Regions from separate parts of the Enterobacter sp. SA187 genome, predicted to be linked through region 1. Evidence: predicted binding sites of a transcription regulator. Region 1 holds the regulator's gene; each other region holds the start of a gene.
The links. Region 1 encodes CRP, which controls carbon source genes, mostly activating them, when cyclic AMP is high. Its sites were predicted from a motif close to ATGTGANNNNNNTCACAT; they were not measured.

Region 1 (6,916 bases):
AAAGAGGGCAACGCCCTGATGCAGGAGCTGGAAGTGGAAAACTGGTTGCAGGGTCTTGAGAAAGACGCTTTCACCGAACGCCTTGCGCACTATTATTGCGAAATCAACGTGCTGCACCCGTTCCGCATCGGCAACGGTATTGCCCAGCGTATTTTCTTCGAGCAGTTGGCGATCCACGCCGGTTACATGCTGGACTGGCGCGGCATCAAGCCGGATGCCTGGAGCCAGGCGAATCAGAGCGGCGCAATGGGCGATCTCTCTGCACTGACCAAAATCTTTAGCAAGGTGGTCAGTGAAGCGAAAGAGGCAGAGTAAGCCAACGCCCGGCGGATCGGTATTTTTTGCAGGCCCGGCAAGCCTGCGCCGCCGGGCAATAAAACAGGTACACTACCCCCATCGCATTTTTTGACTGAAAGATCCCGCACCATGATCCTGCTTATCGACAACTACGACTCTTTTACCTGGAACCTCTACCAGTACTTTTGCGAGCTGGGCGCGCAGGTGGAAGTCAGGCGCAATGACGTTATTAGCCTTGCCGATATCGACAGCCTGTCACCGGACAAAATCGTGATCTCCCCCGGTCCCTGTACGCCGGACGAATCTGGCGTGTCGCTGGAGGTGATCCGCCATTACGCCGGCAAGCTGCCGGTGCTGGGCGTGTGTCTGGGACATCAGGCGATTGCGCAGGTGTTTGGCGCGCGCATTGTGCGGGCGCAAAAAGTGATGCACGGCAAAACCTCGCCGGTCACCCATACGGGGAAGGGCGTGTTTCAGGGGCTGAATAATCCGTTAACCGTTACCCGCTATCATTCGCTGGTGATCGAACCCGCCTCGCTGCCCGACTGCTTTGACGTCACCGCCTGGAGCGATACGCAGGAAATAATGGGCATCCGCCACCGGGAGTGGGATCTGGAAGGCGTGCAGTTTCATCCGGAAAGCATCCTCAGCGAACAGGGGCATGAACTGCTGGCTAATTTCCTGTCGCGATGATTTTTTGTTGCCTTGTTGTGATTTTTTATGCATATTTTGTGCTTATATTTTCATAATTAATACAGCACAAAACGGATGGGCGTGACATGGCAACTGAACAAAACGCAATTACGCGCGCAACATTTGACGAAGTAATTCTGCCGATTTATGCACCTGCTGAATTCATTCCGGTAAAAGGGAAGGGCAGCCGCGTGTGGGATCAGCAGGGTAAAGAGTACGTTGATTTTGCGGGCGGTATTGCCGTTACGGCGCTCGGTCATTGCCATCCGGCGCTGGTTGAGGCGTTAAAAACCCAGGGGGAAACCCTGTGGCACACCAGCAACGTCTTTACCAACGAACCGGCCCTGCGCCTGGGCCGTAAAATGATTGAGGCCACCTTTGCCGAGCGCGTGCTCTTTATGAACTCCGGCACCGAAGCTAATGAAACGGCCTTCAAACTGGCGCGCTACTACGCCTCCACCCGTCACAGCCCCTATAAAACGAAAATCATCGCCTTCCACAATGCTTTCCATGGACGGTCGCTGTTTACCGTGTCGGTGGGCGGACAGCCGAAATATTCCGATGGCTTCGGGCCGAAACCGGCGGACATCATCCATGTGCCCTTTAACGATCTGCACGCGGTCAAAGCGGTGATGGACGATCACACCTGCGCGGTCGTCGTGGAGCCGATCCAGGGCGAGGGCGGCGTTACGGCGGCGACTCCGGAATTTCTGCAAGGGCTGCGCGAGCTGTGCGATGAACATCAGGCGCTGCTGGTATTTGATGAAGTGCAGTGCGGCATGGGCCGCAGCGGTGAACTCTTTGCCTATATGCACTACGGCGTGACGCCGGATATTCTCACCAGCGCCAAAGCGCTGGGCGGCGGCTTCCCGGTCAGCGCCATGCTGACCACCCAGGAGATCGCCAGCGCGTTTCATGTTGGCTCCCATGGATCCACCTACGGCGGCAACCCGCTGGCCTGCGCGGTAGCGGGCGCGGCCTTCGATATTATCAATACGCCGGAAGTGTTGCAGGGGGTGAACGAAAAACGCCAGCGCTTTGTTAAACATCTTCAACAGATCGATGAGCAGTATGACCTGTTCAGCGATATTCGCGGTATGGGTCTGCTGATTGGCGCAGAACTGAAGCCGCAATACCGTGGTCGCGCCCGTGATTTCCTGTATGCGGCCGCCAGCGAAGGGGTGATGGTGCTGAACGCCGGGCCGGACGTGATGCGTTTTGCGCCGTCGCTGGTGGTGGAAGAGAGCGACATCGACGAGGGCATGGCACGTTTTGCGCAGGCCGTCGCGAAAATCGTCCACGGTTAACCCTGTTGCCCGGCGGCGCTGTGCTTGCAGACTTAGGCTCGTAGGCCGGGTAAGCGAAAGCGCCACCCGGCAAATTTCTAATGCTTCCGCTTTCCTGTCCGCATCAGCCAGATGCCGTGATGCGGGCGCTGACGCCATGCCACCGACGAAATGGTGTGCATGGTGTTCAGATGCCCGATAACACGTTGCAGATGCTGTTCCAGCGTGCTCATCGGGCCCTGGGTTAAGGTCTCCGGCGCTTCCAGAATATTGGCATCCCCCGACCCTGCCGGCCCGTCATATTCCAGGCGCTGCTGGCAACGCTGAAGCGCAATTTCACAGGATTCCAGATAACGTTGCGCCAGATCCGGCGTCAGCATGGTGTGCTCGCGCGCCAGGGTGGTCATCGCGTTAATGTGCTCGACGATAAACTGGCTGTGCGTCACCCAGAGTTTCATATCTTCCAGGTAATGAGTGTTAAAGCCCGGCTCCTGCATTGCCTGATTGAGCGAGTTAAACAGCGTATTGTGTGCCTGATTGACGCGCATGCGCTGGTACGCCAGCGGCGTGGGCTGCGGATCGTCGCTGAGGATCAGGCGGATGGCCTCCTGGTCCGCCTCCAGCGCGTCGTGGGCGTTCTGCCGCAACAGCCCGCTCTGCCACTGCGGCCACAGCCAGACCATGCCGCCAAAGGCGATCAGACAGCCAATCAGCGTATCGATAAGCCTGGCGACGATAAACTGGTCGCCGCTCAGCGTCAGCAGCTGTAACGAATACACCGCGGTGATGGTGAAGCCCACCGTCGCCCAGCCATAATTCTTGCGGATGATCAGATAGCTAATCAGCGTCACCACCAGCATACCGAGCAGCGTATAGCCTTCCGGCACGTGAAAGTGCAGCGTGATACCGGCAATAATCAGCCCCGCCATAGTCCCCGCCGCCCGGTGCTGAATACGCACCCGCGTTGCGCCGTAGCCGTTTTGCGTCACCAGCAGTACCGTCATCAGGATCCAGTAGGGCTTGGGCAGATGCAGCGCGATCCCCATCAGGCTGGCGATGGCGAGCATCACGGCAATGCGCGCCGCATTGCGCAGCGCCGGGGATTTAAACGACAGATAGCTTTTGAGCGCCGGGATCAGCGGCTGGCGGCGCTGTTTATCCTCCATCAGATCGCGCACATACAGCGGGCGCTGGGTGCGCAGTACTCTGGCGATACGGCTGAAGTGCCAGGCGCAGAACTGGCCGACCGGGTTATCCGGATGCTGACGGGCGATTTTTTCCAGCGCGCCGACCTGCTTATCCATATTAAAGCGCACAGGAAAACGGTGATAGAGAATGTCGTCCGCCAGCACCCGCAGCCGGGCGGCGACCACCTGCGCGTTCCAGCGGATCACCGCTTCGGCGTGACTCTGCTCCACCAGTTTTTGCACTTCCTGGGGCTGATGCAGGCTGACGGAAATATGCTCCTGCAGGTCCAGCGCCACCTGAAACGCCCGCAGCAGGCGCTTGTAATCGTTATGCTGATTAGCGGCGAGCATGTGCATTTGCTGGTAACACTGGCTGATCAGATCCACGGCTTTCTGCTGACGCGCCAGCAGCGGCGGCAGGGCTTTTTCCGGATCCGCATGCTGGGTCAGCAGACTGTATTTAGCTTCGCAGTACTCCGCCAGCTGGCGGTAGAGCAGGCTTAAGGATTCGCGCAGCGGCTGTTCGCGCCACATCCAGAACCACAGCCAGTTAAACAGCCCGTACCACAGCGTGCCGGAGGCATAAATCAGCAGCGGCTCCCATACCGGCATATTTCCGGCAAGGCTTAAGGTAAAGATGGCGGCGATAAGCGACGCCGGCAGCAGGCGCGCGTGCAGGGCGCTGATCTCTGCCGTGACGCCAAGCAGCAGCGCCAGCCCGCCGAGGATCAGCGGCAGGGCGATGTTCTCCGCCAGCAATAGCTGCACCGCCAGGCTACAGCCCGCAAACAGCGAGCCGCCCACGATCAGGCGTTTGAAAAAGCGTTTATGGGGGGTATCGAGCCCGGCAATGTTGCAGCAGGCAGGAACGAGAGAGAACAGCAGCCCCTGTTGCAGGTGCCCGAAGGCGAGGCCGATGGCCACAGGGAGACACAACACCAGCGTTTGTCGCAGGGCGTAGTTAATTTCCGGGTGATAGATCAGCCTGCGCCACATGAGAATGCAAACAAAAACGGCGTCTCGCAGATGCAATACGCCGTTTGAGGGGCTTAGCGGGTTCCGTAAACCACGATGGTTTTACCGTGCGCAGAGATCAGGTTTTGATCTTCCAGCATCTTCAGAATGCGACCGACGGTTTCACGGGAGCAGCCAACGATCTGACCGATCTCCTGACGGGTAATTTTAATTTGCATACCGTCCGGGTGGGTCATGGCGTCCGGCTGTTTGGCCAGGTTCAGCAGCGTCTGCGCGATGCGGCCAGTCACGTCGAGGAAGGCGAGGTTACCCACTTTCTCGGACGTCACCTGCAGGCGGCGCGCCATCTGGGAAGACAGGCGCATCAGAATATCCGGGTTCACCTGGATAAGCTGACGGAATTTTTTGTACGAGATTTCTGCCACTTCACAAGCGGTTTTAGCACGTACCCAGGCACTGCGCTCCTGACCTTCTTCAAACAGGCCCAGTTCACCGATAAAATCTCCCTGGTTGAGGTAAGAGAGGATCATCTCTTTACCTTCTTCATCCTTGATGAGCACTGCCACTGAGCCTTTAACGATGTAATACAACGTTTCCGCTTTTTCACCCTGGTGAATCAGCGTGCTCTTCGACGGGTACTTATGAATATGGCAATGAGACAAGAACCATTCGAGAGTCGGGTCTGTTTGCGGTTTGCCAAGCACCATGCGCGGTTATCCTCTGTTATAAGCTGGCTCCAGAGCCAGGATGAACACTCTGCCTCTGGGGTTGCAATCATATGCTTCCCTGTTCCCGGGAAGTGGCCGTTCGAAAATCCAGCCTTTAATGTTTGATGTCGTCTGCATACATGTGCAACGTCAATGTATCACTGTAGCAGCCAGAATGTTTTAGCATAGCTTTTGCTGTGTGTCTCCTGGTGTCTCGCTTCAGCATGATGCAGGTCGCCTTCCGTTGCGAGAATTGTTATGTGCGCGTAATCTGAAGGGAAATTTACCGCGCCGGAGCGAATAAAATGCAAGCAAGAGTCAAATGGGTAGAAGGTTTAACGTTCCTGGGCGAGTCTGCTTCAGGCCACCAGATCCTGATGGACGGCAACTCAGGCGATAAAGCGCCAAGCCCGATGGAGATGGTGTTGATGGCCGCCGGGGGATGCAGCGCCATTGACGTGGTATCCATTCTGCAAAAAGGGCGTCACGATGTGACGGATTGCGAAGTCAAACTGACCTCCGAGCGCCGTGAAGAGGCGCCGCGTCTGTTCACGCACATCAATCTGCACTTTATCGTCACCGGCAAAGCGCTGAAAGAAGCGGCGGTAGCCCGCGCGGTGGATCTGTCGGCAGAGAAGTATTGTTCGGTGGCGCTGATGCTGGAAAAAGCCGCCACTATCACCCATTCGTTTGAGGTGATTGAGGGGTGATTTTTGGTGCACGTCAGGTGGCGCTGCGCTAACCCTGCCGGATGGCGCTACGCTTATCCGGCCTACAAAAGCTTAATCTGTAGGCCGGATAAGGCGTTCACGCCGCCATCCGGCACAAAAAATCACTCGATTTTCTTGCCTTCCATCAGCCGCTGCACCAGCGGCAGCATGATCAGCTCCATCGCCAGCCCCATTTTTCCGCCCGGCACCACTAATGTATTGATGTGGGAAATGAATGAGCCCTGCAACATCGCCAGCAGCCAGGGAAAATCGATGCCTTCCAGATTACGGAAATGGATCACCACAAAGCTTTCGTCCAGCGACGGGATCGCTTTCGCGGCGAAGGGGTTGGAAGTATCCACGGTCGGCACGCGCTGGAAGTTAATGTGCGTGCGGGAAAACTGCGGCGTAATAAAGTTGATGTAGTCTTCCATCGACCGCACCACCGAATCCATCACCGTTTCCCGTGAATGCCCGCGCTCGCTGGTATCGCGCACCAGCTTCTGGATCCACTCCAGGTTAATGATCGGCACCACGCCGACCAGCAGATCCACATGGCGCGACACGTCCTGCTGTGGCGTCACCACGCCGCCGTGCAGCCCTTCATAAAACAGCACGTCGGTAGGTTCAGGCAACGGTTGCCACGGTGTGAAGGTGCCCGGCACCTGATTCCACGGCACTGCCTCATCGTAGGTATGGAGATATTTACGTGACTGGCCGGTGCCGGTCAGCCCGTACTCGATAAACGTCTGCTCCAGCAGCCCGAAGTCATTTGCTTCCGGGCCGAAATAGCTGATATGCCGTCCGGCATCGCGCGCTTTACGGATCGCCATGTCCATTTCCGGGCGCGTGTAACGGTGAAAGCTGTCGCCTTCCACTTCTGCGGCGCGCAGATCCAGTTGCGCGAAAATCTTACGAAACGCGAGGCTGGTGGTGGTGGTTCCGGCTCCGCTGGAACCCGTTACGGCAATCACCGGATGTTTGGCAGACATAGCAACGCTCCCTAAAACTGGTTTTATTCGCGAAACTGCTTCTTCGGCATGATGTTCACCGTTTCATGC
Region 2 (6,916 bases), 240 kb from region 1:
AATAAGTGAAGGTGTTTATTACCTTACTTTACGTTGCGCTGGCCTGCCTGAACCATACTTAGCCTGAGCGGTTATCACAGGAAAAAAACTATGCAGTATTTTATTGGTTTTGACGTGGGTGGTACACACATCAAGCACGGCGTGATTGATGAGAATGGCGAGGAACTGACCTCGGACGAGTACGACACGCCGGAAGACGTTGAGACGTTTAAGCAGAAATGGCAGGCGGTGGTTGAGGGCTATCAAAAGGAGCACGACATCGTCGCCGTTGGCATCAGTTTCCCCGGATACATCAACATCCGTACCGGCGTTGCCATGAAAGCCGGAGCGCTGGACTTTATGGACGGCATTAACCTGCGCGAGTTGTTTGCGGAACTCAGCGATCTGCCAGTCATTGTCGAGAACGATGCCAACTGTGCCGCGCTGGGCGAGCGCTGGCTGGGTGCAGCGCAGGATTACGACAACGTCGTCTGTATCACCGTCGGCACCGGTATCGGCGGCGGCATTATTTTTGACGGCGAACTGTATCGCGGATCGCATTTCCGTGCCGGTGAGTTTGGCGTGATGCCGGTCGGTAACGACGGCGAATGCATGCATGAAGTGGCTTCCGCCCGTGGCCTGATGGAAGCCTGCCGCCGTGCGCTGGCACTCTCCGCCGAAGAGATGCCTCACGGCAAAGAGATTTTCGAACGTATGGACAGTGACGTGCACCTGCGCGAAGCCGTTAACCAGTGGGCGCGCTTTCTGTCGCGTGGCATTTACAGCGTGATTTCCATGTACGATCCGCAGGTCGTGCTGATTGGCGGCGGGTTAAGCGAGCAGGAGAAAGTTTATCAACTGCTCGATCGCCATCTGGAAACCTTCGAGATGTGGGAATTTCTGAAAGCGCCCATCCTGCCGTGCAAGCTGGGTAACCAGGCGGGCAGGCTCGGCGCGGTATGGCTGACAAAACAGCAGGTTAAAGCCGGGTAAAAACCCGGCTGGATTCAGCTATTTTCCGGGAACAGCTGTGCATCCCGCAGCAGATGGTCGTTGCCGCGTCGGCGGGTAAAGCCGATGCGGTCAAAATATTCGAGGATCTGGATCGCCAGCTTACGCCCGACGTTCAGCCGATCGCGGAAATCTGCCGCGCAGGTTGATCCCCGCGCCTGATCCAGTTCGCGGATCATACTGGCAAAGGCGACGATCCGATCGTTACGGTAATAGCGATCTTTGACGATCGCCGTTATCAGTCCCTGCTGCGCCGCCTGTCGCAGTACACCCCGCATCATCTGCTCATCCGTGCCCGTCTCCCGCGCCAGATCGCGTACCCACCATGGCTCATCCGCAAACAGCGGTGCCGCACGCTGCCAGATCGCCGCCTGCTCTTCGGTAAAACCGGCTTTGTGTTCCGGCAGATGCAGCCAGCCGTGATGGCTGGCAATGTCGCCGTTTTCCCGCATCCGCTCGATTAACGTCATCACCAGCGCGTCGTCTTCCATCGGCAGCGCCATGCGCCGCAGACGCTCGCGTCCGGGGCCGGGTTCGTCTTTATGCTGTTCGTGATAGGTTGCCAGGGTATCGAGCAGTTTGCGCTGCCAGCCTGCGGCCACCGTCGCGCTCAGTACGCTGTCCCCCGACTGGATCAGCCCGTCATTGCGGGTTAAGGCGTCAATTCCACTGCGGCTTAACTGCCGCGCCCAGCCGAAGCGGCTCAGGGAGACGGCACCGCGGATCAGGTGCGCCGCCAGCGCGCTGGCATCGTCCTGCGCGGCGGCAAGAGTAGCGAGCCAGTCCAGATACGCCGTTTTACGTTTGCCACGGCGGGGCGGATCGAGCATCACCACCCGCGCGCCAGCCAGCGTGGTGCGCGCCGAGATATCACGCAGCACCAGCCGATCGTTGTCCGCCAGCCACAGCGGACTGTCGAGCACCAGCTCGGCCAGATCGTCGGTCAGCAGCGAGACGCGCCCGGTGATATGGCTGGCGGCATGGTGAATGTGTAAGGGCTGCCACTGTGTCAGCGGCGTATGGCTTTGCAGCGCCACGATAACGCGGGAAGACGGCTCCGACGGCGCCTCGCTGAGCAGCCAGTCGCCGCGGGTTATGGATCCCTTTTCGGCGTCGCCGCTAATATTCAGCGCGATACGCTGCCCGGCCATCGCATGATCGACCGGCTGGTTTTGCGCATGCAGACCGCGCACGCGCATGGGTTTGTTAATGCCGGTCAGCCACAGGGTATCGCCGGTGCGCACCTCGCCAGACAGCGCCGTGCCGGTCACCACCAGGCCCGCGCCCTTCACGTTAAAGGCCCGGTCAATCGCCAGCCGGAAACGCTGATGCTGCACGTGCTCCCGCTCCGGCAGGCGTAACAGATGCTCGCGCAGTTCATCGATGCCGCGCTGTGCGATGGCGGCGGTAATGAATATCGCCGCGCTCGTAAAGCCGTACTCCCGCAACGTGTCGCGCACCTCGTCCTGTACTGCGGCAATGCGCGCCTCGTCCACCCGGTCGGCTTTGGTCAGCGCGACGGTCAGCGTCGTCTGGCCGGTCAGCTGCAAAATCGCCAGATGTTCGCGGGTCTGCGCCATCACGCCATCATCACAGGCCACCACCAGCAGCGCGTGATCGATACCGCCGACGCCTGCCAGCATATTGGCGAGAAACTTTTCATGGCCCGGCACATCAATAAATCCTGGTACGCGGCCATCAGCCTGCGGCCAGTAGGCATAACCCAGATCGATGGTCATGCCGCGCTTTTTCTCTTCCGGCAGGCGGTCGGCGTTCACGCCGGTGATCGCTTCCAGCAGCGTCGTTTTGCCGTGATCCACATGTCCGGCGGTGGCAATAATCATTTCAGTAACATCTCCAGAAAACGGGTTTCGTCCTCAAGGCAGCGTAAATCAAGCCACAGGCGGCCATCGGTGATGCGGCCAATCACCGGCACTTCACCAGTGCGCCATTGCGCCGCCAGGGTTTCAAGCCTGCTGCCGCGCCCGTCCTGCGGGGTGAAGGTCAGGGCCACGCTCGGCAGCCGATCCACCGGCAGGGAACCGCTGCCAATCTGCGACAGGCAGGCTTCAATCTGTACGTGGAAATCAGCAAAATGCGCGGCAAGTACCGGCTGAAGTTTTTCCGCCAGGGCGCGGATCGTCGCGGTATCGCGGGTCAGCAATCGCAGCGTCGGCAAATCCTGCGTGAGTTTTTCCGGATGCAGATAGAGGCGCAGCGTGGCCTCCAGCGCGGCGAGGGTCATCTTGTCTGCCCGCAGCGCGCGTTTTAACGGGTGCTGTTGCAGACGGGCAATCAGCGCTTTTTTGCCGACGATGATCCCGGCCTGCGGGCCGCCGAGCAGTTTATCGCCGGAGAAACTGACCAGGCTGACGCCCGCGGCGATCAGCGCCTGCGGCATAGGTTCTTTCGGCAGCCCGTACTGGCTGAGATCCACCAGCGAGCCGCTGCCTAAATCCACCACCACCGGCACGTCCCGCTCGTTGCCAATGGCTACCAGTTCCGCTTCGTCCACGGCTTTCGTAAAGCCTTCGATCTGATAATTACTGGTATGCACTTTCATCAGCAGCGCAGTATTGTCGTTGATGGCCTGACGATAGTCTTTCGCATGGGTGCGGTTAGTGGTGCCGACTTCATGCAGCTCGCAGCCCGCCTGACGCATGACGTCCGGAATGCGAAACGCGCCGCCAATCTCCACCAGCTCGCCGCGCGACACCACCACTTCCTGGCCGCTGGCCGTAGCCGCCAGCATTAACAGTACCGCCGCCGCGTTGTTATTGACGATACAGGCGTCTTCCGCCCCCGTCAGACGGCACAGCATGGCGGCCAGCGCGCTGTCACGATGTCCGCGCCCGGCACCATCCAGATCGTACTCCAGCGACACCGGAGAACGCATCGCCTGTGCCACCGCCTCGATCGCCGCTTCCGCCTGTAATGCCCGCCCGAGATTGGTGTGCAGCACGGTGCCGGTCAGGTTGATCACCGGACGGATAGCGCTCTGCTGCTGATGGTGAAGATGCTGACGTGTGGCCCCGGCCCAGTCAGCGCTCCAGTCCGGCAGCGTCTGGCTGTCGTGAATGGCGGCGCGGGCCTCGTTCTGCAACAGGCGCAGCGCCTCCACCACCCGCGTATGGCCAAAAGTGGCTAACAGCGGGCGGAAGGCATCATCACGCAATAAACGGTCGGTTGCCGGGATCTGGCTGAACAGGGAACGATTTTCAGGGGTCATGACACTGCCTTGCTGTGATTGGCCCCTCCGTCGGGAAGGGGTCGACGTGAGGGGATTGTACAGCGTCTTTGCTCAGGCTGTCATAATGCGTATCAAGCCTTTGGCGGTTCGGTGCGGGCAAAGCTTTCGCGCTGGAAGAGCGTTTCCACCAGCTTCACCAGCTGCGGGCGCTCCACGCACCAGCCCGGCGACACGCGGCGGAAGTTCAGATAACCAATCGCGCAGGCGACAGCGATGTTCGCCAGATCGAGGGACTGCGACTGCAACACGCCGTTGGCGGCGTATTGTTCCAGGGCATCCAGCGCGCGGCTGATTTTTTCCCGCTGGCGCACCAGTTCGCTTTCCGACTGCTGTGCTGCCGGACGGGCCTGCTCGCGCACGGAGGTCAGCGCCGCATCCATAATGCCGTCCGCCAGCGCTTCCAGCTGCCGCACCCGTAATGCCGCTTTCGCATCGCTGGGCAGCAATGCAGGCGCCATACCCAGCTGTTCCAGATATTCCGCAATAATGGGGGAATCAAACCAGGTTTCACCGTCGTCAGTCACCAGCGCGGGCACTTTACCAAGCGGGTTAAATTGCGAAACGCCATTCTCTGCGTTATAGGGCATTTCGTTGACGAATTCGAAGGTGATGCCTTTTTCCAGCAAGATCACGGAAATCTTCCGCACGAAGGGGCTGGTGTAGCTGCCAATCAGTTTCATGGCCGGGTCCTTAATCGCCTGTGAAGAGATAATTATGGCCCACCGCCGCGCAAAAGGCAGGGGCGCCTTCATAAATGTGAAAAGTCTGTTCCGTAAGGTGTCGGCAGTGTAAGGAAGTTACATCTGCCGTCTGCGTCTACATCACAGTTTGCCTTTGATCACAGTCAGAAAACTCCTGACAAAAATATCTTGTGATTAAGATCACAAATAAATAACAAAGTCATGAAATACAAATGTGATTAACATCACATTAACAGCCATTCTGCGTCGATTTTTTCGGCGGTGTTCTTTTTTTACACCAGTGTTTTGTGAAGTTGATCACGCCTTATCCCCGGATACACCCTATGTTTATGTGATTCAGATCACACCAAAGGGCGCTGTCTGGACAGAAAGGCGATTCGGTGCCAGATTTCGCCTCACACACATCATGGGTCCGGCTACCTCTGCCGCCACATTAACAACAAACCTCGGGCTTCCGGCCTGTGCGCTAGCAAACATAAGAAGGGGTGTTTTATGTCATCCGATATCAAGATCAAGGTGCAAAGCTTTGGTCGATTCCTTAGCAATATGGTAATGCCCAACATCGGCGCGTTTATCGCCTGGGGTATTATTACTGCACTCTTTATTCCGACAGGATGGTTACCTAACGAAACGCTGGCGAAACTCGTCGGCCCGATGATTACTTATCTGCTGCCGCTGCTGATCGGTTATACCGGTGGTCGTCTGGTTGGCGGTGAGCGTGGCGGCGTGGTCGGTGCTATCACCACCATGGGCGTTATCGTGGGCGCAGATATGCCGATGTTCCTCGGCGCTATGATTGCCGGTCCGCTGGGCGGTCTGTGCATCAAGAAATTTGATGCCGCGGTAGATGGTAAGATCAAATCCGGTTTCGAAATGCTGGTGAATAACTTCTCCGCCGGCATCATCGGTATGATCCTCGCCATTCTTGCCTTCCTCGGCATTGGCCCGGCGGTTGAAGTGCTGTCTAAAGCACTGGCTGCGGGCGTTAACTTCATGGTCGTCCATGACATGCTGCCGCTGGCGTCCATCTTTGTTGAACCGGCGAAAATCCTGTTCCTCAACAACGCCATCAACCACGGTATCTTCTCGCCGCTGGGTATTCAGCAATCTCACGATCTCGGCAAGTCCATCTTCTTCCTGATTGAAGCAAACCCGGGTCCGGGTATGGGTGTACTGCTGGCGTATATGTTCTTTGGTCGCGGCAGCGCGAAACAGTCTGCGGGCGGCGCGGCAATCATCCACTTCCTGGGTGGTATCCACGAAATTTACTTCCCGTATGTCCTGATGAATCCGCGTCTGCTGATCGCGGTGATCCTCGGCGGTATGACTGGCGTGTTTACGCTGAGCGTGCTGGGCGGTGGTCTGGTGTCTCCGGCGTCTCCGGGTTCTATCCTGGCGGTACTGGCGATGACCCCGAAGGGTGCCTATTTTGCTAACCTCGCCGCGATTTTCGCTGCGCTGGCCGTTTCTTTCGTCATCTCCGCCATTCTGCTGAAAACCAGCAAAGTGAAAGAAGACGACGATATTGAAGCCGCAACCCGTCGCATGCAGGACATGAAAGCCGAGTCCAAAGGCGCCTCTCCGCTGACCGCGGGCGAAGTGTCCAACGACCTGAGCCATGTGCGTAAAATCATCGTCGCCTGTGATGCCGGTATGGGCTCCAGCGCCATGGGCGCAGGCGTGCTGCGTAAGAAAGTGCAGGATGCGGGGCTGACTAACATCTCCGTGACCAACAGCGCGATCAACAACCTGCCGGGCGATGTTGACCTGGTGATCACGCACCGCGACCTGACCGAGCGTGCGATGCGCCAGGTGCCGCAGGCGCAGCATATTTCGCTGACCAACTTCCTCGACAGCGGCCTGTACACCAGCCTGACTGAACGTCTGGTTGCCGCACAGCGCCACGAGCAAAATGAAGAGAAAGTGCGCACCAGCCTGCAGGACAGCTTCGACGAAAGTAACAGCCACCTGTTCC
Region 3 (6,916 bases), 760 kb from region 1:
CGGCAACCAGACAGGTGGCGACAAACACCGCCGCCGGCGGGAAGCCCGCTTTGCCCAGCATGCCTGGCACCACGATCACGGAGTAAACCATGGCCAGGAAGGTGGTAAGACCGGCTACGATCTCCTGACGGACAGTGCTGCCACGTGCAGAAATTTTAAATAAAGCGTCAAGCGAACCGCCGGTACGCGCTGAAGGCGTAGACATAGAAAACATCCCCTGAGAATTTTTATATTCGCTGGTTTGCGTGGCGGACAATCCACTGCCAGATTAAACGTCATCTCCATGTGCTACGTTGCGGCAAAGCAGTGCCACAAAAAGCAAACGTTTAACTCCGCGCAAACAAAACGGCTGTTGAAAAAGGCAAACGATTATCCAGCCATCCACAGGGGTATTTCAACTTAACTTTGTCGCTTTTTATGAAATTTCGCTCAGGACGACGAAGAAAGCAGCAGGGGATGCGCAAACGTTGTCGTAAATGCGCAACCCTGTAACAATTTTATCGCCTTCTAACGTGATTTTATTCCCCAGGCAACTCGAACGGACCGCCCTTTTCAATAGCACGCAGCCAGGCCGGACGCATCTCGACGCGTTTCTTCCATGCCTGCAAATTGGGCAGGTGATCAACGCCGCCGCGAGCCAGCAGGGCAAACACCGGGAAGCTCATCTGAATATCCGCCATGCTGGGGGACTCCCCGGTAAACCAGGGCTGGCTGCCGAGCTCCGCTTCTATATAGCGGGCGTGCGTTTCGATCTGTTTATTGAGATAGCCTTTTTGCACCCCCTGCCCCAGCGCTTTACCGAGGGTGCGAAAACCCAGCGGCACCGGCGGCTTGCCCAGGCTGCTGAATACCAGCTTCATCAGTAACGGCGGCATCAGCGAGCCTTCGGCATAATGCAGCCAGAAACGGTACTGCAGGCGCTGGTCGGCATCGGTGGGTTTCAGGGTGCCCTGCGGATCATAGTTTTCCTGGAGGTATTCGAGGATGGCCCCGGACTCTGCAATAATGCGCCCGTCATCTTCCAGCACCGGCGATTTTCCCAGCGGGTGCACTTTTTTCAGCGCTTCAGGGGCCATCATGGTTTTTTCGCGCTGATAACGCACGATCTCATAGGGCACGCCAAGCTCTTCCAGCGCCCACAGCACACGCTGTGAACGGGACTTATTAAGATGATGCACTTTAAGCATGATTTACTCCGTTAACCAGGTAAGTACTTACTATAGAAAATTGTGCATCATGCGCGAAAAATTTCGGTGATAATTCCCCGGTTGCCGCTGGCAAAGCTGCCCTGCTGACTTACACTAAAAGTGTCGATACAAACCGGACCCTCCAGCGTTTTTAGTTACACCGAGGGGTATTGATGTCGGGGGAGACCCTCCCACAAACCCGTGGGATAGAGCGAAAGACAAAAGACCGGGAAACAAACTAAAGCGCCGTAACGGCGCTTTAGTTTTTTGTGGCGAATATTAATCATCTTCCAGCAGTCGCGCGCCGGTGCCCTGCTCGCCCAGCCGGTCGCCGGGATTACGCAGCGGGCAGTCGCTGCGTGACAAACAGCCGCAGCCGATACAGCCGTCCAGCTCATCGCGTAATGCTTCCAGCGTATGGATACGCCGATCCAGTTCCACACGCCACTGGGAAGATAGCTCTTTCCACTCTTTAGGGCTGAGCGTGTGCCCTTCCGGCAACACACCAAACGCCTCGCCAATGGTTGCAAGGGGAATGCCGATACGCTGCGCGATTTTGATGATCGCCACATAACGCAGCACATCACGGGTATAACGCCGCTGATTACCGCTGTTACGCACACTTTTAATCAGACCTTTGGCTTCATAAAAGTGCAATGCCGATACCGCCACGCCGCTACGTTTCGCCACTTCGCCGGGGGTGAGCAGCGCTTTAATACGCGGTAATTTCTTTTCCATAAATCGCTTTACCTCAAGTTAACTTGAGGAATTATACTCGCCCGCAGACAAAACGACAGCGGCAGAACTGACAAAGAGGCTAGTATGTCCCATCAGCAAATTATTCAGACACTGATTGAATGGATTGATGAACATATCGACCAACCTATGAACATTGATGTGGTCGCCAGAAAGTCCGGTTATTCGAAATGGTATTTACAGAGAATGTTCCGCGCGGTGATGCATCAGACGTTGGGGGATTACATCCGACAGCGCCGGTTACTGCTGGCGGCAGAAGCGCTGCGCACCACGCGGCGGCCCATTTTTGATATCGCCATGGACCTGGGCTATGTATCGCAGCAAACCTTTTCGCGTGTATTTCGCCGCGAATTCGACAGAACGCCCAGCGATTACCGTCATCAGATGTAAACCCCTATGAGCGCTTATCCCGTCAGGCGTCTGTTGAGACTACCGGGACAAGCGCTTAGTCGTGCTGCTGCGCCCAGTGAATAAAATCCTGCGGCGATAATGCCTTCGCAAAGTGCCAGCCCTGGCAGAACTGCACGCCGCGCTTTAGCAGCCAGGTGACCTGCTCCGCCGTTTCCACGCCTTCCGCAATGATCTTCAGACGCAGGCTGTGCGCCATCTCAATAATATGTTCAGCGATCAAATGGCTGGTGCTGTTAGTCGTCAGAGTATCGATAAAAGATTTGTCGATTTTCAGAATATCGACATTGAGGGAATATAAATTATGCAGGTTGGAATAGCCGGTACCGAAATCATCAATTGCCACTTCATAACCCGCATGACGGAACGCCTGAATAACCGGCGTGGTTTTCGGCACATCAATAAAGCCGCGCTCGGTCACTTCGATCTTAATTTGTTCAGCCCGCACCGCGTAATGTGTTGCCTTATCAGAAATAAGGGCAATCAGGCGTGACGAATGGAAATCCGAGGCGGATAAGTTAATTGAAATATAGAGGTGCGGGTTGGCGGCGAGGAAATGCCCCAGATCGGTAAACACCTCTTCAACCACATAATCGGTGACGCGTTCAATCAACCCTTCTTTTTCAGCCAGCGGTATAAACTCCACCGGGCTCATCACCGGACCATTAAACCCAGGCCAGCGCAGCAGGGCTTCTGCGCCCACGCATTTACCGGTTTTGATATCGATAATGGGTTGATAATGCAGCCTGAGTTGACGCTTTAGCAGCGCCCGATGCAGCAAACGCCGCGGGGAGTTAAATTCATGCCGGGTACGTGAGACTATCAGTAGAAGGAGAATACTGCCGATCAGCGCCAGCGGGACCAACAGCATGGCCTGATGATACAGGAAACCATAATAGCGGGTGCTGGACGTCGAGACGATCATCGAAACAGGTCGCTTGTCGGAATGGGCAATGGTATAGAAACGATTATCTGTCCGGAAGTTTAATTTCTCATTTTGTACATGTTCAGACAATATTTTAACGTTAGCGCCAGGACTGACTGAAAAGAAGGTTTTACTGATATTGTCATAAACGCCATACGTTAATGTACGATCGTCTGATGCCACTTCACTGTAAAAAAGTGGATTTACCACTACCGCATAATTACCGCGCCGCATATACACCATCTTATATCCGGAATAAAATGGCGTATCGCGATAGTAATAAATTGAAACGTCAGGATTACGTTTATAATCAGCAGCAGGAATAATATAAGGTTGAGGCAAAGTAATACTGGTGGAGCATAAAAAATGATCGCCCTGGGTATAGATGAGATCCGCCAGATAAAGCCGCCCGCGAATAATATTAAGCATATTTTGCCGATGCAACGGCGAACAGAGCGGGCCGCTGAATTTCAGGGCTTCGTCATAGGCAATATCTGCCTGACGGATCACCAGCTCGGTTTTATCCAGCGCGAGTTGCGCAAATGCATTGAGCTGCGCGCTGGTTTCTTTTACCGCGCGGATGTGTGCAAACCATAGCGCCAGCATCACAGGCAGTATAACTACCATGATGATCCCGACGATCCTCAGCACCTTGCGAAGTGCGCTATGATTCATTTCCGCCTAATATCCCTGCAAAATGTGTGCCTGTAATAACGACAGGATGCTTTGATTAACAGGTGATTACGTTGCATGAATCATAAGACATTAGCAACTGACTTTTTTCATAAGAAACCTAATATCTGCTTATGACGATAATATTCGTCCGTAAGGCAAACTAAAAGTGTTCCCCCTGTTTATATTAAGGAAAATAAATATCCAGTTCGTCGTCAAGGTTTAAGATAACTCAACAGGGGATCGCTGATTAACGCAAATTGCAGGCCGATAAAAATGATAACCGGCAGATGTTTATTTTTTAAACTGCAAAAGTGAATGGTGTGCAAAGAATACGCATAATAAAAAAATAATGTTGTTACCCTTCTGTTTCTAAAAGAGGCATATAGCCGTGGCCTGAAAGGCGCTAACAAAGCGGCTGACGCCCCCTTTATGGATATGAAACTGAGCAAAATTGACGCAGATCACTGGCGAATAAAAGAGCAAATGTGATATAGTTCACAAAAATTGTGAAAATGAAATCACGTTTCATTGGTTATCAGAGGAAGGGTTGATGGCTACCATTACCACCGGCGTGGTATTGCTACGCTGGCAGTTATTGAGCGCGGTGCTGATGTTTCTTGCCAGCACATTAAACATTCGCTTTCGCAAGTCTGATTATATCGGTCTTGCGGTGATCAGCAGCGGGCTGGGCGTGATCGCCGCCTGCTGGTTCGCCACCGGTTTGCTCGGCATTACGCTGATTGATGTGGCGGCGATCTGGAATAATATTAAAGACGTAATGATTGAAGCCTCCAGTCACACGCCACCTGAATGGCCGGTGGTCATCACCTGATGGCGTCGCACCAAAACAAAAGCCCCGTCAATGCGGGGCTTTTTGCGTACTGATGGTCAGGATCAGAACGGGATGTCGTCGTCAAAATCCATCGGCGGTTCGTTAGACTGCGCCGGTGCTGAAGACGGTTGCTGCGGGCGAGACTGCGCGCCGCCGCTGAACTGATTGCCGCCGCCCTGCGGTTGCTGAGGCTGACCCCAGCCGCCCTGCTGCTGGCCGCCGCCTGCCGGTGCGCCGCCACCCTGACGTCCACCCAGCATCTGCATTACGCCGCCAATCTGCGGAACGTTGATTTCAGTGGTGTAGCGTTCCTGACCGCTCTGATCGGTCCACTTACGGGTACGCAGGGAACCTTCGATATACACCTGGGAGCCTTTACGCAGATATTCACCGGCGATTTCCGCCAGTTTGCCAAACAGCACAACGCGGTGCCATTCAGTCTGCTCTTTAGTCTCACCGGTGTTTTTATCACGCCAGGATTCGGAGGTCGCCAGCGTAATGTTGGCGACTGCGCCACCACTCGGCATGTAGCGTACTTCCGGGTCCTGGCCCAGATTACCGACGAGAATCACCTTGTTTACGCCTCTGCTGGCCATGGTCGTGTCTCCTGAATACGTTTCTTAATAGTGTAAACGCGCGATTGTAGCATTACAAACCGCGCGATTGATACCTTGCGAGGCGGATTCCAGTAAACCGCGCCGTCGCGACATTGTTGCAAGACTCACTGGAAGGCGCATCATAACACTGTATATCCATTCAGGTTAAATTGTGTCATAATTAATCGTTTCAGTTCAGACCGCCGGGCGTGTTCTATGCTTACCGAAATGGATGCATAACGCTATGGCAGCCGAATCTCTACCGGGAAAGGTGAATGGATAAGATAGAAGTACGGGGCGCGCGTACCCATAATCTCAAGAACATCAACATCGTCATCCCACGCGACAAGCTGATTGTCGTGACCGGGCTTTCGGGTTCAGGCAAATCCTCGCTGGCTTTTGACACCCTTTATGCCGAAGGGCAGCGTCGTTACGTCGAATCGCTCTCTGCCTATGCGCGGCAGTTCCTGTCCCTCATGGAAAAGCCAGATGTCGATCATATTGAAGGGCTGTCGCCGGCAATCTCCATTGAGCAGAAGTCGACGTCGCACAACCCACGTTCCACGGTCGGGACCATTACCGAAATTCATGACTATCTGCGTCTGCTGTTTGCCCGCGTGGGCGAAGCGCGCTGCCCGGATCATAACGTTCCGCTGGCCGCGCAAACGGTCAGTCAGATGGTCGATAACGTGCTCTCGCAGCCTGAAGGCAAGCGGCTGATGCTGCTGGCGCCTATCATCAAAGATCGTAAGGGCGAGCACACCAAAACGCTGGAAAACCTGGCCAGCCAGGGTTATATCCGCGCCCGTATCGACGGCGAAGTCTGCGATCTTTCCGATCCGCCGACGCTTGAGCTGCAAAAGAAACACACCATTGAGGTGGTCATCGACCGCTTTAAAGTGCGCGACGATCTGACGCAGCGCCTTGCGGAATCCTTTGAAACCGCGCTGGATCTCTCCGGCGGAACGGCGATCGTGGCCGATATGGACGACGCCAAAGCGGGCGAACTGCTGTTCTCCGCAAACTTCGCCTGCCCGATTTGCGGCTACAGCATGAATGAGCTGGAACCGCGTATGTTCTCGTTCAACAACCCGGCGGGCGCCTGTCCGACCTGCGACGGGCTGGGCGTACAACAGTATTTCGATCCGGATCGGGTGATCCAGAATCCGGAGCTGTCGCTGGCGGGCGGCGCGATCCGCGGCTGGGATCGCCGAAACTTCTATTATTTCCAGATGCTGCGCTCCCTTGCCGAACACTACAAGTTCGACGTGGAAGCGCCGTGGGCCAGCCTGAGCGCTAACGTACATAAAGTGGTGCTGTTCGGATCCGGCAAAGAGAACGTCGAATTTAAGTACATGAACGATCGCGGCGATACTTCCGTGCGACGCCATCCGTTTGAAGGCGTGCTGCACAATATGGAGCGCCGTTATAAAGAGACGGAATCCAGCGCGGTACGTGAAGAGCTGGCGAAGTTCATCAGCAACCGCTCGTGCACCACCTGTGACGGAACGCGTCTGCGTCGTGAAGCGCGCCACGT

Region 2: a site for CRP is predicted at 5,154-5,171, ahead of BMF08_RS04890 (glutathione S-transferase). Genes of this name have one in related genera too.
Region 3: a site for CRP is predicted at 4,435-4,452, ahead of BMF08_RS07290 (YjcB family protein). Genes of this name have one in related genera too.

What each region holds. Positions count from the first base shown of each region.
Region 1 covers NZ_CP019113.1:755,895-762,810, reverse strand. Annotated here, with positions in the region: gene BMF08_RS03860 (putative adenosine monophosphate-protein transferase Fic) at 1-315, shown strand, start outside; gene pabA (aminodeoxychorismate synthase component 2) at 427-990, shown strand; gene argD (bifunctional acetylornithine/succinyldiaminopimelate transaminase) at 1,077-2,297, shown strand; gene BMF08_RS03845 (YccS/YhfK family putative transporter) at 2,375-4,459, opposite strand; gene crp (cAMP-activated global transcriptional regulator CRP) at 4,513-5,145, opposite strand; gene BMF08_RS03835 (OsmC family protein) at 5,451-5,855, shown strand; gene BMF08_RS03830 (phosphoribulokinase) at 5,978-6,847, opposite strand; gene BMF08_RS03825 (YheU family protein) at 6,871-6,916, opposite strand, start outside.
Region 2 covers NZ_CP019113.1:995,615-1,002,530, forward strand. Annotated here, with positions in the region: gene BMF08_RS04875 (ROK family protein) at 91-972, shown strand; gene selB (selenocysteine-specific translation elongation factor) at 987-2,834, opposite strand; gene selA (L-seryl-tRNA(Sec) selenium transferase) at 2,831-4,219, opposite strand; gene BMF08_RS04890 (glutathione S-transferase) at 4,312-4,920, opposite strand; gene BMF08_RS04895 (PTS mannitol transporter subunit IICBA) at 5,434-6,916, shown strand, end outside.
Region 3 covers NZ_CP019113.1:1,514,990-1,521,905, reverse strand. Annotated here, with positions in the region: gene ghxP (guanine/hypoxanthine transporter GhxP) at 1-205, opposite strand, end outside; gene BMF08_RS07310 (glutathione S-transferase family protein) at 519-1,187, opposite strand; gene soxR (redox-sensitive transcriptional activator SoxR) at 1,467-1,925, opposite strand; gene soxS (superoxide response transcriptional regulator SoxS) at 2,010-2,333, shown strand; gene BMF08_RS07295 (EAL domain-containing protein) at 2,389-3,951, opposite strand; gene BMF08_RS07290 (YjcB family protein) at 4,502-4,783, shown strand; gene ssb1 (single-stranded DNA-binding protein SSB1) at 4,846-5,379, opposite strand; gene uvrA (excinuclease ABC subunit UvrA) at 5,655-6,916, shown strand, end outside.